One region of the Ruegeria sp. K5 genome, then DNA from elsewhere that is predicted to be linked to it. Evidence: riboswitches for the same ligand, from Rfam matches in the RefSeq annotation. Region 1 holds a riboswitch; each other region holds the start of a gene.
The links. A riboswitch is a leader RNA that binds a small molecule or an ion and turns the genes downstream of it on or off. The one in region 1 is predicted to bind cobalamin.
Positions count from the first base shown of each region.

Region 1 (4,786 bases):
ATGACATCGGCACCGACCCTCAGGCCGTTGTCGCCGCAGGCGCGGGCCCGGTTCGCGATGGCGTCATCCAACTGACAAACGCCCATCTGGACCTGTCCGAGGCCGAGTTAGCCAAGGCCACAGGTGCCCGACATACCTATGTGATCAACGACTTCACCGCTGCGGCATGGTCCGTGGCCGAGGCAACGAAGGCCGATGTGGCCGTGCTGCAGGGCGACCCGACACCGCCAACCGGCACCCGTCTTGTCGTTGGCCCGGGAACCGGGCTGGGTGTCGGGGCGCTGTTGTATTCGGAAGGACATTACCACACAGCCTCGGGCGAAGGCGGTCATGTCGGTGTCTCCCCGCGCCACCGGGACGAGGTTGATATTTTCGAAGCCGCCCGCCACATCGCGCCGGACTGTTTCTTTGGCGACAGCCTGACGCTTGAAGCTGAAATGTTCCTGAGCGGAACAGGTCTGCCTGTCCTCTATCAATCCATCGCACTGGCCGCCGGTCAGACTGACGCACCGCACCGTCCGGCAAAGGACATTCTTCACGACGCCCGCAACGGATCGGATGCCCATGCCATCAAAGCGGCAGAGATGTTCACGACCCATCTGGGCGCTCTGCTGGGTGATCTGGCCGTCACCTTGATCCCCCGGGGCGGCGTGTTCCTGGTGGGCGGCGTGGCAGAGAAGAACCGCTGGCTGTTTGGCGAGCGTTTTCTGGACGCCTTCAATCAAGGTGGGCGATTCAGCGATTTGCGGCAAGGGATGAACCTTTATATCTCGGAACAGATCGAATTTGGCATTGTTGGCGCTAACAACTTCTGTAAAAATGCGCTCATGCGGTAAAATCGTGTGACCATTTCCAAAGAAGGACCGCGGGATGATCCTGTGTTGTGGCGAAGCCCTGATCGACATGATCGCCGAACCGACCAATTCGGGCGCGCAGGGCTATGTGCCCCATTCCGGCGGCGCAATTTTCAACACGGCCATCGCGCTGGGGCGCTTGGGCGCGCCGGTGGGGATGCTGACGGGCTTGTCCTCGGATATGTTTGGCGCGCAATTGGCGGACACGCTGAAGGCAAGCCATGTGGACACCTCGCATGTGATTGTCAGCGACCGCCCGACCACTTTGGCTTTTGTGAAGCTGGTGGATGGGCATGCTTCGTACAATTTTGTTGATGAAAACACGGCGGGGCGAATGTTGCAGCCCGAGGATATGCCACAGCAATTGCTGGCGACCTCGACCCTGTATCTGGGGGGGATCAGCCTGGCCTGTGAACCCTGTGCCGATGCCTATGCCGCGCTGCTCGACCGTCATGGCGGCGACCGCGCGGTGATGCTGGACCCAAATATCCGGCCGGGTTTTATCAAAGATCAGACCCGCTATCGCACCCGCCTGAACCGCATGATCGCGCAGGCCGATATCGTCAAGGTTTCGGACGAGGATCTGGATTGGATCATTCCCGGGCCGGAAACCCATGCCGAGAAGGTGCCCTTGTTGCTGAAGGCCGGGCCGTCGGTGGTGATTGTGACGCGGGGCAGTCAGGGGGCCTCGGGCTATCTGGCGGACGGGTCCGAGACCTCGGTGGCGGTCAAACCGGTGCAGGTTGTCGATACGGTCGGGGCTGGCGATACGTTCAACGCGGGCGTTTTGGCCGAACTCCACCGCGCCGGGCACCTGAGCAAAGAGGGCCTGCGCGCCTTGACACCTGATAGCCTGCGCGCGGCTTTGTCCCTGGGCGCAGAAGTCGCCGCCGTCACCGTATCCCGCGCCGGGGCAAACCCGCCCAGGGCGCATGAGCTTTGATCCCCCGAGGGAACCGACATGAAACGATCCGACATCAACGACATCAAGACCGAGGCGCAGGCCTTCATCAAATCCTTCGGCGCGGTCCTGCCGCCCTTCGCCGACTGGTCCCCTGATCAGATGCGCAGCGCAAAGGCCGACACGATCCGCGCCCGAGGGTTGGGCTGGGACATTACCGATTACGGTCAGGGCAAGTTTGATGAGCTGGGCCTGTTCCTGTTCACCCTGCGCAATGGCGACGTGAATGATCTGAACCAGGGTCGCGGTATGCTCTATGCCGAGAAACTGCTGATTTCGCGAGACAAACAATTATCTCCGATGCACCGCCATATCATCAAGGCCGAGGACATTATCAACCGGGGCGGCGGTGATCTGGTGATGGAGATCTACGCCTCGGACCCCGAAGGCGGCATTGATCGCGACAATCCGGTGGTTGTGCCCAGCGATGGCTGCGACGTGACGATCACGCCCGGCGAATTGCTGCGCCTGAAACCCGGCGAAAGCGTGACCCTGATGCCCGGTATCTGGCATGCCTTCTGGGCCGAGCGTGGGGATTGTCTGATCGGTGAAGTCTCAACCGTCAATGACGACCGCACCGACAATGTGTTCGAGCAACCGATCCCCCGGTTCGCGACCATTGAAGAGGACGCAGCGCCGGAATTTTTGCTGGTTGCGGATTACTAAACACTCAGTCCGCGCCGCCAAAATCTCGACCAGAGCGCTTGACAATTAAATCCGCGACAGACTAGCTGACCAGCGATGGTTCCCGTAGCGATGCCTGCGGGATGAAAATGGGAATACGGTGCGGCCCTGCGGCCAAATCCGTGACTGCCCCCGCAACTGTAAGCGCAGAGCGACGCCAAATCACCACTGGCTTGAACAGGTCGGGAAGGTTGGCCAAGCCACGACCCGCAAGTCAGGAGACCTGCCATCACCTGTGCAACCAACCCGGGGCGGGGTGTCCTGGAAGGAGGATTTGATGGCTCAATTTTTCGCCTGCGGGCGTGGCTTTTTCTTTTCGCGCGGTTTCCGCAGCGGGAACAGCCATGTCATCCCAAGCTGACCACTTCGTCCTGATCTGTTCGACCTGTCAGGGTGAAATCGAAGCCAAGGCAGCCAAGGCCAGTTTGGACGCAACCCTACCACCGGGGTTTGCGACCCGAATGATTGCCTGCATGGCAGGGTGCGAACGCCCCATGACCGTTGGGCTGCAAGCCGAAGGCAAGGCGCAGTATCTGTTCGGCGATATCCAAAGCCCCGCCGATCTGGACGCGATTGCCGCCTTCGCCCGCCAATTCCGCGACAGTGACGACGGCTGGACCAGTGCAACCGATCGGCCCCCTGCCCTGCTTTTCAAAACTCTGGCCCGTCTGCCGCGCCTTTCGACAGAGGGCGAGAAATGAGTTTTCTGGTTGCCAAGGGGCTCGAATACTACGCCCTGAATGGGGATGTGTTGCTACAGGATGTCTCCTTCTCATTGGATGAGGGGTCGATCCTGGCCATTGCCGGGCCAAACGGGGCCGGGAAAACCACGCTGTTGAACCTGCTTTGTGGCCTCGAACGTCTGGCCTTGGGCGATGTGACGATCAAGGGGCAAAGCCTGCGTCAATTATCTGCCCCTGAACGGGCACGCACCATCGCTGTGGTCGGGCAGCAGGAACTGCCTGACGGCAGGCTGAAACTGCGCGACTATGTGGCCCTTGGGCAAATCCCGATTCAGGCCGACCGGTCAGCCGAGGATCATAAGGCCGATCTTGAGCGGGTGCTTGAGATCACCGAACTGGTCCCGCTGGCCGATAAACCGATGCAACGTCTGTCCGGCGGCGAACGTCAGCGGGCGCATATCGCACGGGCCCTGGCGCAAAGGCCATCGCTGCTGTTTCTGGACGAGCCGACAAACCACCTCGACCCCGACGCCAAGGGCCACATGCTGTCGCTGGTGGCCGAACTAGGCGTGACGGTTGTGATGATCGTGCACGATCTGGTCATGATCCCCGAATTCGCCACCCATGTCGCTTTGATGAAGGCAACCCGCATGACCGGCTTCGGCCCGGTTCCCGAAGTTCTAACACCCGAGCGTGTGCGCGATACGTTTGGCGTTGACTACCTGTGTTTCCAGCACGAAGGGCGCGTGATCCCGGCGCTGGATATCCGAAAACGAAAGCTGTCATCTTAACAGGAGAATTTGATGATGCAGAAATTCTGGTCCGTAGTCCTTGTTTCGGGCCTCGCGAGTGGTGCGGCGGCACATGAAGTGACCGTCGACAATTGCGGAGAACCACTGGTGTTCGACGGCACGCCCGAGCGGATTGTCGTGCACGACATGAACATGACCGACATGGCCTTTGCGCTGGGTTTGCAGGACAAGATTGTCGGCCTGACCGGCATTACCGGCTGGTACAAGACCAGCCCGGATTTCGATGCAAAACGCGGTGACATCCCGGAACTGGCGCCCAAATACCCCACCGTCGAAAATCTGGTCGCGGTCGAGCCGGATATGTTCTTTGCCGGTTGGTATTACGGCATGCAGCCGGGTGGCGAAGTCACCCCCGACACGCTGGAACCCTTTGGCATCAAAACCATGGTCCTGACCGAAAGCTGCGTTCACCTGAACAAGGACCGCCCCGAAGCCAGCATGGACCTTCTGTTCGATGACGTGCTGCGTCTGGGCAAGGTGATGCATGTGGAAGACAAGGCCGAAGCGTTGGTTTCGGGCTGGAAAGACCAGCTGGCGGCCATCGAATCCAAAACCGCAGACCTGCCGAAACCCCGCGTCTTCCTGCTGGACGGTCCCGCCGATGCGCCCTTTACCGCCGGTAAATTCGCCATTCCAGACGCCATGATCGAGGCTGCGGGCGGTGTCAGCGTCACCCATGACATGGACACCAGCTGGGGTCGCACCTCATGGGAAGCAGTGGCCGCCGCAAACCCCGAATTTCTGGTCCTACTGGACTATCAGACCGGGAACGGTGCCGAGGACACGTTCAAG
Region 1 covers NZ_JBQFML010000003.1:145,687-150,472, forward strand. The annotation lists gene ACR0MO_RS11885 (glucokinase) at 1-836, shown strand, start outside; gene ACR0MO_RS11890 (carbohydrate kinase family protein) at 871-1,797, shown strand; gene ACR0MO_RS11895 (D-lyxose/D-mannose family sugar isomerase) at 1,816-2,481, shown strand; cobalamin riboswitch at 2,541-2,744, shown strand; gene ACR0MO_RS11900 (DUF1636 family protein) at 2,844-3,200, shown strand; gene ACR0MO_RS11905 (ABC transporter ATP-binding protein) at 3,197-3,973, shown strand; gene ACR0MO_RS11910 (ABC transporter substrate-binding protein) at 3,986-4,786, shown strand, end outside.

Region 2 (4,786 bases), on a different contig from region 1:
GCGCTTTGCGCGTCCGGCGGAGTGCCTCGCCGATCTGCTCGGCCGTTCGTGCTGTGAGGTCCATGACGTGGCTCCTTTTACGGCACAGCGTAAATCAAAATAAATTACGCTGCAACGTAAATATTCAATTTTTACGCCATAGCGTAACAATCGAGCCGCACTCATGCCTGCAGCCCCGCAGCTCGAACCTGCTCAGGCGTCACCAGCTTCGTTGCAACCAAATCCTCGATCTGCCGGTTTGTGATGTGGCGGCACAGGGGATGGCGCTCGTGGATCCACTCGGCGAGGCTGGCGCGACCTTTGGCTTCGGCCTCTCGCGCCTTCTCGCGGTCGGCTTGCAACTGGGCAAGCCCCTTCTCCCATCGGCGCATCTTGAACCAATTGTCCGAAAAACAGACCTTGCTGCGCGTGTATCCCTCGCTTTCCTTGGCATAGGCTTTGATCGCTTGCTTCAGATCATCGGGCTCTACCCCGGCTTTCACAGCCGCTGCGATCAGGCGCAGACTGGTTCGCCGGTCTCGGATCCTGTCTTCGGGATAGGCCGCCAAGATCTTCTCAGCTTCAAGATCTTCAACCTCCTCCGCCGCCTCGCGCCTGCGCGTAGGTGGTTTATGGATGGTTTTAGGATGGTTTGGGGTCCACCGTGAACCCCGTACCCCGTTCACGGTGGACCCCGTACCGGGTTCAGGCTGGACGGGGTTCACAGTGACCCCCGTCTCAATATCGGGTTCAGCCGTGGGTTCGAGCGCGGCCACGCGCTCCAGAACGATGCGGTAAATGACGGTGTAGCCATTCTTGCAGTGCCGCCGCCCCGTCTCAATCAGAATGCCTTCTCGCAGGAAATCGATAATGGTGCGCTTGACCGTGCTCTCGCTAAGCTCTGTGTGGCGCTGGATCGTCCCCTTGGAACACCAGATGCCGGAGCCGTCATCGCTCGCTTTGTCGGCCAGGAACATGATAATCTGCTTGCGGGCGGCGCTGCCAAAGCGGCGCTCGGCGCATTCATTCGCTATGCGCCAGCTCATTGGATCACCTCACCGGTCAGAGGCCAGGAAAAAGCCGACTGAGCGTTTGCGGAGCGGTAGTGGCCCGTGCTAATGTCTTTCGAAAGCTGACAGGCTTTTTCTATTTGGCCCCGGTTCACAGTTGCCGCTGTGACGGGGCCTTTTTCGTTTTGAACCGGCGAACTTGGCTTTGAAACTTTCGCTTTTTGTTCACTTTTTGTCAGGGGGCATTTTGCACCCCTAAGTCGTTGTTTTTGCTTTATCTCTTTCTGGATTGCAAATCCGTGTACACCGGTTCGATTCCGGTACTCGCCTCCACTTCCTTCAATACCTTCACCTCGCGACGCAAAGACGAAAGCGCGCCCCTCTTAGGAATCGCGCCCCGCCGGGATAACCTCATAACCCGGTTCTTCAGGTTCATCGTCCTGCATTTCAGGTGGAAAGCCGGGCGCGCGGATGTCGAGGCCGGTGGCGTCTTCCAGGCGTTTGATGATGTTGGGCGACAGTTCGCGTTCGCCGTAGCGTGCGATGCCGTCCTCGAAGATCTTGATCATGATCGGGTTGATCTCAAGCGGGACACCCGCGCGGTCGGCGACGTCCTGAAACAGGCCGATATCCTTTTTGACAAGGTCCATTGTGAAGGAAATATCGCGCGAGCCGTTCAGGATGACCTGGCTTTCGGTCTCATGCACAAACGACGTACCGGACGAGATCTTGATCGCCTCATAGGTCGTGTTCAGGTCCATCCCGGCGGCTTTGGCGGTCACCAGCGCTTCGGCGCAGGTGATCAGGTTGGCGGTTGCCAGATAGTTGGTTAGAACTTTCAGAACCGAGGCCGAGCCCAGATCGCCCGTATGCAGCACCCGACGGCCCATCGTTGTCAGGAAAGGCAGGATTCGCTCAAAGGTATCGCGGTCACAGCCCGCGAAGATCGAGATATTACCGGTTGCCGCCCGGTGGCATCCGCCGGAAACCGGGCAATCAACTGCCGCCCCGCCCCGCTCGATGACCATGGCACCCAGCCGCTTGGCCTCGGCCTCGTCGGTGGTGGACATCTCCATCCAGATTTTGCCGGGGCCGACCTCGGGCAACATCTCTTGCATCACCGCGTCCGAGGCGGCAGGCGATGGCAGGCAGGTGATCACCGCGTCGCAATCGCGCATCAGCTGGGCCGGGCTTTCGGCGGCCTTTGCGCCTTTTTCGACGAACTCTGCCACCAGGTCTGCATTCAGGTCATGGACCGTCAGGTCGATCCCGTTGCGCAGCAACGAGCCCGAGAGTTTTCCGCCCACATTTCCAAGTCCGATGAACCCAACTTTCATTATTCGCGTCTCCCTGCGTGTTTTCCGGTATGCGACCATGTCGCGTGCACCGCGTCATGCCGCCCAGCGACGCTGGCAGGTCGCTTTTCATCCTAGCCACGCGATGGTGGTCGCATCGCGCTTGACAACCTGCCCGCACGTACCGCATGTCCCTGTCGTTGGTGTCGGCGACAGCCGATGAAAAGGGAATGCGTCAACGGATTATCCGCCAAACGCAGCCGCCCCCGCGACCGTGACCGGAGAGGGTGCCCAATGCCACTGGCTGCAAAGCCGGGAAGGCGGGACATCCGACAGAGGAGCCAGACGAACCGGGCCTCTGACATCCGCAAGCCGGGAGACCTGCCAGCACCCGAAGTTGAAACCGGGCGGGGTGTTCCGGTGTCGGGTCCATGTGCATCGCGTGGCCCGCATGAAACCCCGTCCCCCGCGAAGAGGATTTGGGGGGATGAGAGACATGACCGAGACTGCGCCGGTCGAGCTGCTGGTCTGCACCACGTGCCGCCGTGGTCTGCCCATCGAGGATGATGACCAGCGCCCCGGCACATTGCTGCACAAAGCGCTGGAACAGGCGGATCTGCCCGAGGGCGTCACGCTGAAAGCCGTCGAATGCCTGTCGAACTGCGATCAGGGCTGCTCCATCGTGCTGCGCGGCGGGCCGGATCGCTGGACTTTTGTCTATGAGAACCTCAACGAAACCGATCACGTTGACGTCATCGTCGACGGTGCGACTAAGTATCTGGCCACCGAGGACGGCTTGGTCAAATGGCGCGAGCGCCCCGAACATTTTCGCAAAAACTGCGCCTCGCGCATTCCCCCGATTGGAGCCCTGAAATGAGCAACCTCGAAAAACTCCCCGTCACCGTCATCACCGGCTTTCTGGGCTCGGGCAAAACGACGCTGGTCAAGCATCTGATGCAGAACCCGCAAGGCAAACGTCTGGCCGTGGTGGTCAACGAGTTCGGCGATGTGGGCGTTGATGGCGACATCCTGAAATCCTGCGCGATCCCGGATTGCCCGGCGGAAAACATCATGGAACTGGCCAATGGCTGCATCTGCTGCACCGTGGCCGATGACTTCATCCCCACCATCGAGGCGCTGATGGCGCTGGAGCCGCGCCCGGATCATATCCTGATCGAAACTTCAGGCCTCGCCCTGCCGAAACCGCTGCTGAAGGCGTTCGACTGGCCCGATATCCGGTCGAAGATCACCGTGGACGGCGTGATCGCCTTGGCAGATGCCGAGGCTGTCGCCGCCGGTCGCTTCGCCCCGAATGTCGAGGCGGTGGATGCCCAGCGCTTGGCCGATGACTCGATCGACCACGAAACACCTTTGTCGGAGGTGTTCGAGGACCAGATCTCCTGCGCCGACATCATCCTGCTGACCAAACCCGATCTGGCCGGTCCCGAAGGTGTGGCGAAAGCCAAAGAAATCATCGCGGCCGAAGCCCCGCGCCCTCTGCCCGTGGTTGAAGTGGCCGAAGGTGCCGTGGACGTGCGCGTCGTGCTGGGCCTTGAGGCCGCCGCCGAGGATGACATGGACGCTCGACCGTCGCATCACGACGGCCACCACGACCACGAGCATGACGATTTCGAAAGCATCATCGTCGAACTGCCGGAACAGACCGAACCCGCCGATCTGGTCGCCAAGATCGAACGTCTGGCGAATGAGCTGAACATCCTGCGCGTCAAGGGCTATGCCGCCGTTCAGGGCAAACCCATGCGTCTGCTGGTGCAGGCCGTCGGTGCCCGCGTCCGGCACCAATATGACCGCCCCTGGGAGCCCGGTGAGGAGCGCCGCTCGCGCCTTGTGGTCATTGCCGAGCATGACGACATCAAAGAAGCCGCGATCCGCAATATCCTCGTAGGTGTGACCGAGGCTGCCGAGTAAGCCATGCACGTCGTCTTCCGCGAAAGCCACGGGTTAGAGGAAACCGAGACCCCGACCGATCTGGGCCAGAGCCCGGCGGATCTGGTGGTGCTGTCGTTCTCGGACAGTGACCTTGGCGCTTTTGCGGCGGGCTGGCATCGCGGTGGGGGCCCCGAGGGGCGGATGCCGACGATGCGGCTGGCGAACCTAACGGCGCTCAAGCACCCTCTGTCGGTCGATACCTATGTGGAACAGACGCTGGAGGGCGCAAAGGGTATACTGATCCGCCTGATCGGCGGTGTGCCCTACTGGTCCTACGGGTTGCAACAGGTTCTGGCACTGGCGCAGGCCAAGGGCATCGCGCTGGCGGTCCTGCCTGCGGACGGGCGCGAGGATACGCGGCTGGATGACTATTCCACCCTGCCCATCTCGACCCTGCGGCGATTGGCGCATCTGTGCGACACCGGCGGAGAGGTCGCGGCGCAGGCCGCCCTGGCGCAAATGGCGCTGGCGGCGGGGCTTTATGCCGGGCCGGTGATGGGGGCCAAGACGTTGCCCGAATGCGGCGCGTGGTGCCCGGATCGCGGCGTGATC
Region 2 covers NZ_JBQFML010000001.1:67,175-71,960, reverse strand. The annotation lists gene ACR0MO_RS00340 (helix-turn-helix domain-containing protein) at 1-64, opposite strand, end outside; gene ACR0MO_RS00335 (hypothetical protein) at 162-1,025, opposite strand; gene ACR0MO_RS00330 (NAD(P)-dependent oxidoreductase) at 1,373-2,365, opposite strand; cobalamin riboswitch at 2,469-2,687, shown strand; gene ACR0MO_RS00325 (DUF1636 domain-containing protein) at 2,781-3,161, shown strand; gene cobW (cobalamin biosynthesis protein CobW) at 3,158-4,213, shown strand; gene cobN (cobaltochelatase subunit CobN) at 4,217-4,786, shown strand, end outside.
Region 2: it holds a riboswitch for cobalamin, as region 1 does, so the genes downstream of both, ACR0MO_RS00325 (DUF1636 domain-containing protein) here and ACR0MO_RS11900 (DUF1636 family protein) in region 1, are expected to answer to the same signal.

Region 3 (4,786 bases), on a different contig from region 1:
GGACTGGCTTGAGATGTCGGCGGGTCTTTTCAACACCCTGCGTCGCGACGCCGAGACCGATCTGATCGACCCCGGTCGGGTTGGGTACAATTTCGACCTTCTATTTGGCCTGACCTACCAGATCGACCTGTCCTACCCGGCCCGGTTTGACGCTCGGGGGCAGTTGATCGACAATTCTCACCGCCGTATCCGGCAGGCCAGAATTGACGGGTCTACGCTTGACCCCAATCAGGATTTTGTGGTCGCGCTCAACAATTACCGCGCCAATGGTGGCGGGCATTTCCCGTTTGTGGAAACGGCTGAGCCGATCAACCTGCCCGCAATAGATATCAAGCGAATCCTCCGCGATTATCTGACCGGGAACCTGCCCGCCGACCCGCTGTCTCAGGCGGTTCATCCGTTTTCGTTCACGCCGCAGGCCGGGGTTCAGGCAATCCTCAGTACGGGGCCCGGCGCGCTGAAGTACCTGCCCGAATTGCAGAACTACGACCCTATCGTTCTGGACCCGGACCCGCAGGGGTTCGAACGCATCCGGCTGACACTCTGACGGGTTGTCATTTTCCCCAGGCTTCCCTATATCAAGCGCTGAGAGGTTGGCGCGGGCGAGCGCCTCGCCAACCTGGTCAGGTCCGGAAGGAAGCAGCCACAACGAGCCCCGCTTGGGTCGATGTCCAACCTCTCACCTTTCCCCCACGTATCCGCTCATCAGCACAATCAGGCAACCAACCGGGGCCAGATTGCCGAATTCCGGCGGGCAAATGCGCCGATATGGCCGATCTCTTTCACTCCGAACTCCTTGGGTGACAACAGGTGCCGCCGCGCGTCCGGCCCATACAGATCCGCCAGACGCCATACGGCTTGTGGCGGGACGGTCTGATCGTCGTCGCTGGTGAACAGATCTACCGGAACACCCAGATCCGCCCAGCGCGCCAGTGGCAGTTTTTGCCCGATCTCAGGCACATAATTCAAAGGTGCGGTGCACCACCTGCGCCATTGCCAATAGACAGAGCCCGGCAGATCGGCACCGAACCCAATGGCTTTGCCGGGCAGATACCCCAGGGCTTTCACAAGCAGCGGTACATGCCCATGCCAGAACGCCCAGGCCAACCCCCGATAGGGCCATGGGTGATCGGACAGCGTCACCAACCCCGAGCAAACACAGATCATCCGGTCGATCTGGTCGATATCCGGCTGAATCGGCCCCAGCATTCCGCCGACGGAATGACCAATGCTCCACTGCCGGGCGTCGGGAAACCTTCGGCGCATCTCGGCCCGTGCTGCGGGCATATCGATCAGGGCCCAGTCCGACATCGTGACCTGCGAGTCGCGCATGGGGCCGGAAACAGAGTGACCGAAATCGCGATAGTCGTACGTCAGGCAGGCCATGCCACGCTCGGCAGCCAACCACCGGGCAAAGTGCTGGTAGTAGTCGCGCGGCACACCGGTCGCCCCGTTCAGTACCACCACCGTTTCGGGATCAGTAAAAGGCCGATACAGCCGCGCCGACAGGTGCGCCGGGCCAGCGGGAAACTGAAAATCCTCGATCTTCACGTGCTGTTGCGTGTCCAACATCGAACCTGCGGGCCTTTCTGAACCAATCGGTTTACCTGCCCAAGAGGCACAACAACCCGCAGCCGAGTCAACCCCGCTGCCACTTGACCACACGTCGCCCGGCACAAGACATGTGTACGCGACACCCAAAACCGCGCTTGACTCAGAACGCGAACAGACGCTAGCTGTTGTGTGATGGTTTCCGATCCACACAATAGGTCGGGATGAAAAGGGAACACGGTGCGGTTCTGCCCGGTCAAACCGGAAGGAACCAAGGCCGCGACTGCCCCCGCAACTGTAAGCGGTAAGCGATGCCGGAATGCCACTGGCCGAAAGGCTGGGAAGGTCGGCAAAGCAACGACCCGCAAGTCAGGAGACCTGCCATCATCAACGTAACCGAAACTCGGGCGGGGTGTCCGGGCAGGTCCTGACAGCGTTTCTTCTGTCTCACCTGTATCATCCCCCGTCCGCCGCGCGGAGGGCGCAGGATGATCTGGAAGACAAAAACCCACGAATACGTGGCGACCATTTGCCAACGCACAGGCGGGCCCTGCCCCGCAATGGCGCGCATGGCACGCGCGCTGGCCGAGGCAATGAACAAGGCCGACCACGTCACCAGCGAAGGATTCGAAATCGAAGGTAGCAGCGACCTGACGCATTGCGCGCAAGGGTGCATGGCCCGCTTTCGCGCCGGACCAGAACAGATACGCATCTTCTGCGGGACCGAGGCGGACACGCCGATCCAAACGCTGGATACCTATGCCGACCTGATTTTTAACGAGACATGCGCGGCCCTTCCGTCCGGGGCCTTGCCAAGAACGCCTTGCGCCATGCTTGAGGTCTTGGCCCTGAGACCTTCAAGACCAGTGCAGGAACCGGCGCGGGTATCAGCCTGAGCGCGCATCCAAAGGTGCGTGGGTCGCTTTCGTGGCCCATGCCATCTGCTCGTCGGTTTCCACCGCGCAGGGGCGCAGGGCCCGCAACCGGGCCAGCGCCTTGTCTGCCGGTTCCCCGCATTCCAGCATCAGGCGCAAGACCACCATACCGGATCGCCCGCACCCACCCCGGCAATGCACCAGCACCCGGCCACCGCCGGACAAAGCCTGCCGCGCCGATGCGCTGACCGACCCCCACCGATCCTGAACGGCGCGCGGCGGGGCGCCAAAATCCTCGACCGGCAAATGAACCCATCGGCTGGCGCGGCCCTGAATGTCACTGCCAAAGGTCCGGGCCCCGTCCTGCAGCATCTCAACTTCCGTGGTCATCGAGATCACAAGACCGGGTTTCCAATCCGCGATTGTATCCAGATCGCCCGCATAATCTCCGCCGCGTCCCGGCATCGAGGTCAGCGCAAGTGTTCCGCCTCCGACTTGCAGCGCGTAGACGACCAGTTGCGACATCAAAGATTTCCTCCCAAACCCAAGCCTGCTTTTAAAATGTGCTTCAAAAATACTGAGATTCCAGTTTACGCCGATCTCGGGTCTTTCCAAACCAAATTTCGCCAACCGCGCGGTGGACGCGGGCTGCAGCGACCACTACGCTGCGACGACGTCCCGAATCCGCCAGAGCAGACATGACCGACACAGACAGCCCCGCCTATCAGGTTCTCGCCCGCAAATACCGTCCGGAAACCTTTGCTGATCTGGTGGGTCAGGACGCGATGGTGCGCACGCTGAAAAATGCGTTCGAAGCCGACAGGATAGCCCAGGCCTTTGTCATGACCGGCATACGCGGCACCGGCAAGACAACCACGGCGCGGATCATCGCCAAGGGTATGAACTGCATCGGGCCGGACGGCGCTGGTGGCCCCACGACCGAACCCTGCGGTCAGTGCGAGCATTGCGTGGCCATCATGGAAGGCCGCCATGTCGACGTGATGGAGATGGACGCCGCCAGCCGTACCGGCGTCAATGATATTCGCGAAATCATCGACAGCGTCCGCTACCGCGCCGCCTCGGCCCGCTACAAGATTTACATCATCGATGAGGTTCACATGCTCTCGACCAGCGCCTTCAACGCGCTGCTCAAGACGCTGGAGGAGCCGCCCGAACATGTGAAGTTCATCTTCGCCACCACCGAGATTCGCAAGGTCCCGGTCACGGTCCTGTCCCGCTGCCAGCGCTTCGACCTGCGCCGGATCGAGCCCGAAGATATGATCGGTCTGCTGCAAAAGATCGCCAGCGCCGAAGGGGCCGAGATTGCCGAGGACGCGCTGGCATTGATCACCCGCGCGGCCGAGGGGTCTGCCCGCGACGCAACCTCGTTGCTGGATCAGGCGATTTCTCATGGCGCAGGCGAAACCACCGCTGACCAGGTGCGCGCCATGTTGGGGCTGGCCGACCGTGGCCGGGTGCTGGACCTGATGGATATGATCCTGCGCGGCGATGCCGCCGGGGCCCTGACCGAGCTTAGCGCGCAATATGCCGAAGGGGCCGACCCGCTGGCGGTGCTGCGTGATCTGGCCGAGATCACCCATTGGGTCTCGGTCGTCAAAATCACGCCGGACGCAGCCGAGGATCCGACAGTATCCCCTGACGAGCGCGCCCGTGGCCAGCAGATGGCCGACGCCCTGCCCATGCGTGTGCTGACCCGCATGTGGCAAATGCTGTTGAAGGCGCTGGAGGAGGTCTCGGCCGCCCCCAACGCGATGATGGCCGCCGAGATGGCTGTGATCCGTCTGACCCATGTGGCCGATCTGCCCAGTCCGGAAGAACTGATCAAACGTCTGCAGGATACACCTGCGCCACCAAATGGCGGACCGGGCGGCGGTATGCCGACCCACGGTAACGGCACTGCACCGGTTGAAGCGCGCGCAGCACCGGCCTATGCGCCTGCGCCTCGCGGGGCAGGGGGTGCTCCGGTCGCGGCGCTGGCCCAGGACACGCAGGCCGCTTTGGCGCGCTATCCCAGCTTCGATCACGTGGTCGAGCTGATCCGCGTCAACCGTGATGTGAAACTGTTGGTCGAGGTCGAAAACGGCGTGCGGCTGGTTTCCTATCAGCCGGGACGGATCGAGTTCACGCCCGCGCTGCAGGCCCCGAACGATCTGGCCCCACGGCTGGGTTCGGCTCTGCAGCGGTGGACAGGCAATCGCTGGGCCGTGGCGATTGTGTCCGATGGCGACGCGCCGACGATTGCCGAAATTCGCGACAGGGCGGAACTGGCGCTGAAGGAAGAAGCCTCGGAGCACCCGCTGGTTCAAGCCGTTCTGGCGCATTTCCCAAAGGCCAAGATC
Region 3 covers NZ_JBQFML010000014.1:1,074-5,859, reverse strand. The annotation lists gene ACR0MO_RS20280 (bifunctional 2',3'-cyclic-nucleotide 2'-phosphodiesterase/3'-nucleotidase) at 1-547, shown strand, start outside; RNA gene ffs (signal recognition particle sRNA small type) at 587-685, shown strand; gene ACR0MO_RS20270 (alpha/beta hydrolase family protein) at 715-1,572, opposite strand; cobalamin riboswitch at 1,731-1,951, shown strand; gene ACR0MO_RS20265 (hypothetical protein) at 2,040-2,447, shown strand; gene ACR0MO_RS20260 (phosphatase domain-containing protein) at 2,439-2,951, opposite strand; gene ACR0MO_RS20255 (DNA polymerase III subunit gamma/tau) at 3,125-4,786, shown strand, end outside.
Region 3: it holds a riboswitch for cobalamin, as region 1 does, so the genes downstream of both, ACR0MO_RS20265 (hypothetical protein) here and ACR0MO_RS11900 (DUF1636 family protein) in region 1, are expected to answer to the same signal.

Region 4 (4,786 bases), on a different contig from region 1:
CGATTGTTGACACCGGGCTGCAAATGTCGGGGATGTTGAACCAGCCGGTCTGGAACCCGGACCTGATGCGGCTGAAAGCACAGGTGCTGGCTGTTCTGGACCGACAAGACGAGGCCGAGGCGCTGCTGCGCACCGCAATTGACGAAGCCGGGGCTGCCGGATCGGTTTCGCTGGCTCTGCGCTGCGCGCGGGTGCTGTCTGATATGCTAACCGGCACCGCGCGCGAAGCCGAGGGCGCGCAGTTGGTTGCCGATTGGGCCGGTCGGCTGGAGCCCGGCGCAGCCGCTTCAGACCCGGCCTGACGACACTGAATTTTAACCAGAGGACCATTTCATGACAGACCATATCGTTTTCTGCTCGGGCCCGATGTTCAGCGTCGGTGATCTTTGGGAGCAATATAACATCGCCGCCGTGCTCGAGGCCGGAGGGTTCGGAACCTATCTCGCCCCGCGCGACGGCGTCGAGATCGCCAAGATGATGGATATGTTGCAGGACCCTCAGGTCTGGTCACAAAAGGGCCAGGAGATGCTGTATATCATCCTCAAGGTCGGCTACGCGCAGGATATCTACCAATTGCTCGGGCGCTGCTCGAGCCTTGTGTTCAACATGGATGGCCGGGTGCCCGATGGCGGCAGTATTGTCGAGGTGACAACAGCCTACGCCGCTGGAATGCCCCTTGTGATCTACAAGACGACACCGGTGACGCTGTTTGGTGGGGTCGATAACCCGATGATTCAGGGGCTTTCGACCAATTGGGACTATGTGCATGACACCGCATCCATCGTGCCCGCCCTGCTCAAACGGATCGAGGCGCAATCGCAGAACGGCTATGTCTACACCCCGCCCCCGAATGTCAGCCTTGTGATGGAGGTTGGGGCGATGACGGCAGACCCCAGTTCCGACCTTCACAAACGGCTCGACGCGATTTCGAATGCGCCAAACGAGAAGGCCGCGCTGGAAGCGGGTGAGGAACTGATCGACTGGGCGAAAAGCAACAAGGCTTATCAGGCGGCGTTTGGCGGGTCGGCACCCACATAAGCCCTGTTGGATTGGTGGGGTTGAAACGAATTCAGTGGCACTCGCCTTGATTTCGAGACCTCGTTCCTGGATCTCATCCAACACACGCTGATAGCGCCAAGCTGCATCACAGGCCGTTCTTCACTCGGGCATTCTGAATGGTCGGTGCGCGTGGTCTTGCAAACCGCGCCCATTTGTATACCATTGGATACAATTGATCCCATGACATCGGGCCTGAAAATTGTCCGTCCAAGCCACATCACCAAGCCGCCCCGTAAGGCGGGCCATCACCTTCGGCCTTGCCGTGCTGGGAACGGTCGTATTCTGGATGCTGGGCCTGCCCCTACCCTTTCTGTTCGGCCCCATGACCGCCTGCCTGATTGCGGCACTGGCGCATGCGCCGATGGAAGGGTTCGGGCAGATCTCGGTCGCGGCGCGTACCATCCTGGGCGTGGCGGTGGGGGCTTCGATCACGCCTGATCTGTTTGGCCAACTGCCGAAAATGGCAGCGTCAATTGCTCTGATCCCGCCCTTCATCCTATTGATCGCTTTGGTCGGGGTGCCGTTCTTTCGCAAGGTCTGGGGCTTTGACGACAAAACGGCCTTTTACGCCGCGATGCCCGGCGGGTTGCAGGACATGATCATCTTCGGCACCGAGGCCGGTGCCAATCCGCGCGCCCTGTCCCTGATCCATGGCACGCGCGTGCTGATCATCGTGACGCTCGCCCCGTTGTTCCTGACCCTGTTCTACGACGCTGACCTGACCAACCCCATTGGCGAACCCGCCCGCGACCTGCCCTTGCACGAACTGGCGCTGATGGTCGTGGCCGCCATTGTCGGCTGGAAAGGCGGTGAGCGGATCGGCCTGTTCGGAGCGTCCATTCTGGGCCCGATGATCCTGACTGCGGCCTTGTCACTGGGCGATTTCATCCACACCCGCCCACCGCGCGAGGCGATCCTTGTCGCGCAATTCTTTATCGGCTGCACCATCGGCGTAAAATTTATCGGTGTCACATGGGTCGAGCTGCGCAAAGTTGTGGCGGCGGGCTGCGCCTATGTTGTTGTGTTGGCCATACTTGCGGCGGCCTTCACGGCCCTTGTGACCACGTTGGGGTTCGGGCAACCGATTGAGGCCTTCCTAGCCTATGCCCCCGGCGGGCAGGCTGAAATGACGGTCTTGGCCATCGTCTCGGGCGCGGATCTCGGGTTTGTCATTACCCACCACCTGACACGGATCGTTCTGGTGATCATCGGCGCGCCCATCGCGGCCAGTCTTCTGGTGCGCTGGTCCCGCTCTCGGGATTAGAGGGGTTTCGCAGTTTGATTTGGATTCAATTCCTTCCGGGTTGCAATCCGACGCTGCGTGCTTTGCTGGCACCAGTAGACAGGGCTTTGGCCTTATGAGACTGTGCAGCCGATGGTGTCCGACGCTCTGAGTCGGCTGAAAAGGGAATGCGGTGCGGGCAAACGCCCAAGGCCGCAACTGCCCCCGCAACTGTAAGCGGCCAGCGACCCCCGACAGACCACTGGATGACCCCGCTTGGGTTGTCCGGGAAGGACGGGGACAGCGATGAACCGCAAGTCAGGAGACCTGCCATCTCCGGCGCATATGTGCCGCAGTCACCTTAACTCGGGCGGGGTGCCCGTGGACGGAGCGACAAGAGATGGACCGCACTGGCCAGACATCACTGTTGATGCCCCACACAAGCCGCCCAAAAGCGCGGAGGGCGTCGTTATGCTTGACCTGACCATTTCCCAACTGGACACCGGCCACGTGCCTCCGCAGCGCGCGCAAGAGCTGGGGCAGATGGGCTATATGCAATGGCTGGGCGGCCTGCCCGGTTCCGCGAACTACCATGCGCAGGCGCGGATTGCTTTGGCCAAGGCCAAACCGTTTGCCGAGACCTCACCCGCCATCGCTGTGTTCTGCGACCTGCTGGCCAGATCCATGCAGATGCCCCTGGAACCATTGTTCCTGGCCCTGCCCGCAAAACAGCGCCGAGGGGGCCATCGCGCGCGCCGCGCCGCCTTATGACCTCATGCGGGCAGTTCAGCCTGTGCCATCGCCCGCATTTTGGACGATTTTGGCCAGGCAAAGCTTTGACTGCTTATTAGTGATTTCGTTGGATTTGCACGCCGAACAAGGTGCATTATGACGCAAACTCATAATTTAGTCGAATAACAATCATTTCACCTCATAATGCCAACGCGCTATACCTTCGGCCCACACAGCCGATTGGATACCGCGAATGCTTGACTTTACCTTGCCCGACACACCCGCGCTCGCGACGCTGCGCGCATTGGCTGCCCAGCGCATCCTGATCCTTGACGGGGCCATGGGCACAATGATCCAGACGCTGAACATGACCGAAGAGGATTTTACCGCCAACGGTCACATCCATGGCCCCGGCTGTCGGCATCACTATCACCCGGATCATCCGCAACAGGGCAACAACGACCTGTTGGTGCTGACCCAGCCGCAGGCGGTTGAGGATATACAGTATGAATTCGCAATGGCCGGGGCGGACATCCTTGAAACCAACACTTTTTCCTCAACCACCATCGCGCAGGCCGATTACGGGCTGGAGGCTGCGGTGCATGATCTGAACGTCGCAGGCGCGCAGGTGGCGCGGCGCGCGGCGGACCGGGCCACGGCTGAGGACGGCAAACCCCGGTTTGTGGCCGGGGCTGTGGGGCCGACGAACCGGACGGCCTCGATCAGCCCGGATGTGAACGATCCCGGATACCGCGCCGTCAGTTTTGATGATCTGCGCATAGCCTATGGCCAGCAGATCGACGGGCTGATCGAAGGAGGCTCTGACCTGATCCTGATCGAGACGATCTTTGACACGCTGAACGCCAAGGCGGCGATTTTTGCGGCTTTCGAGAGCTTCGCCAAGGCCGGACGTCGCCTGCCGCTGATGATCTCGGGCACGATCACCGATGCCTCGGGCCGGACGCTTTCTGGCCAGACACCCACCGCCTTCTGGCACTCGGTCGCCCATGCGCGCCCTTTCACCGTCGGGCTGAACTGCGCCCTTGGCGCTGCATCCATGCGCCCGCATATGGCCGAGATTTCGGGCGTGGCGACCGCCCTGACCTGCGCCTACCCCAACGCGGGCCTGCCGAATGAGTTCGGCCAGTATGACGAAACACCGAACCAGACCGCCGCTCAGGTCGAAGAGTTTGCCCGCGATGGCATCGTCAACGTGGTCGGCGGTTGCTGCGGCACCACGCCCGACCATATCCGCGCGATCGCCGAAGCGGTTGCGCCCTTTGCCCCCAGAAAGGTACCCGCATGACCCGTCATCTGCGCCTCTCGGGGCTGGAGCCTTTTGTCCTGACGCCAGACATCCCCTTTGTGAATGTGGGTGAGCGGACCAACGTCACCGGCTCGGCCCGGTTTCGCAAGCTGATCGTGAACCGCGACTATGCCGCCGCGCTGGACGTTGCGCGGGATCAGGTGGAAAACGGCGCTCAGATCATCGACATCAACATGGATGAAGGGCTGATCGACAGCAAACAGGCGATGGTCGAATACCTGAACCTTGTCGCGTCCGAGCCCGATATCGCCCGCGTGCCAATCATGATCGACAGCTCGAAGTGGGAGGTGATCGAGGCCGGGCTGCAATGCGTGCAGGGAAAGCCTGTGGTGAACTCGATCAGCCTGAAAGAGGGCGAAGAGGCGTTTCGCCATCACGCGGGTCTGTGTCTGGCCTATGGGGCTGCTGTGGTGGTCATGGCCTTTGACGAGGCCGGTCAGGCCGAC
Region 4 covers NZ_JBQFML010000005.1:127,638-132,423, reverse strand. The annotation lists gene ACR0MO_RS14705 (ATP-binding protein) at 1-302, shown strand, start outside; gene ACR0MO_RS14700 (nucleoside 2-deoxyribosyltransferase) at 334-1,038, shown strand; gene ACR0MO_RS14695 (AbrB family transcriptional regulator) at 1,259-2,323, shown strand; cobalamin riboswitch at 2,419-2,630, shown strand; gene ACR0MO_RS14690 (hypothetical protein) at 2,753-3,052, shown strand; gene ACR0MO_RS14685 (homocysteine S-methyltransferase family protein) at 3,267-4,319, shown strand; gene metH (methionine synthase) at 4,316-4,786, shown strand, end outside.
Region 4: it holds a riboswitch for cobalamin, as region 1 does, so the genes downstream of both, ACR0MO_RS14690 (hypothetical protein) here and ACR0MO_RS11900 (DUF1636 family protein) in region 1, are expected to answer to the same signal.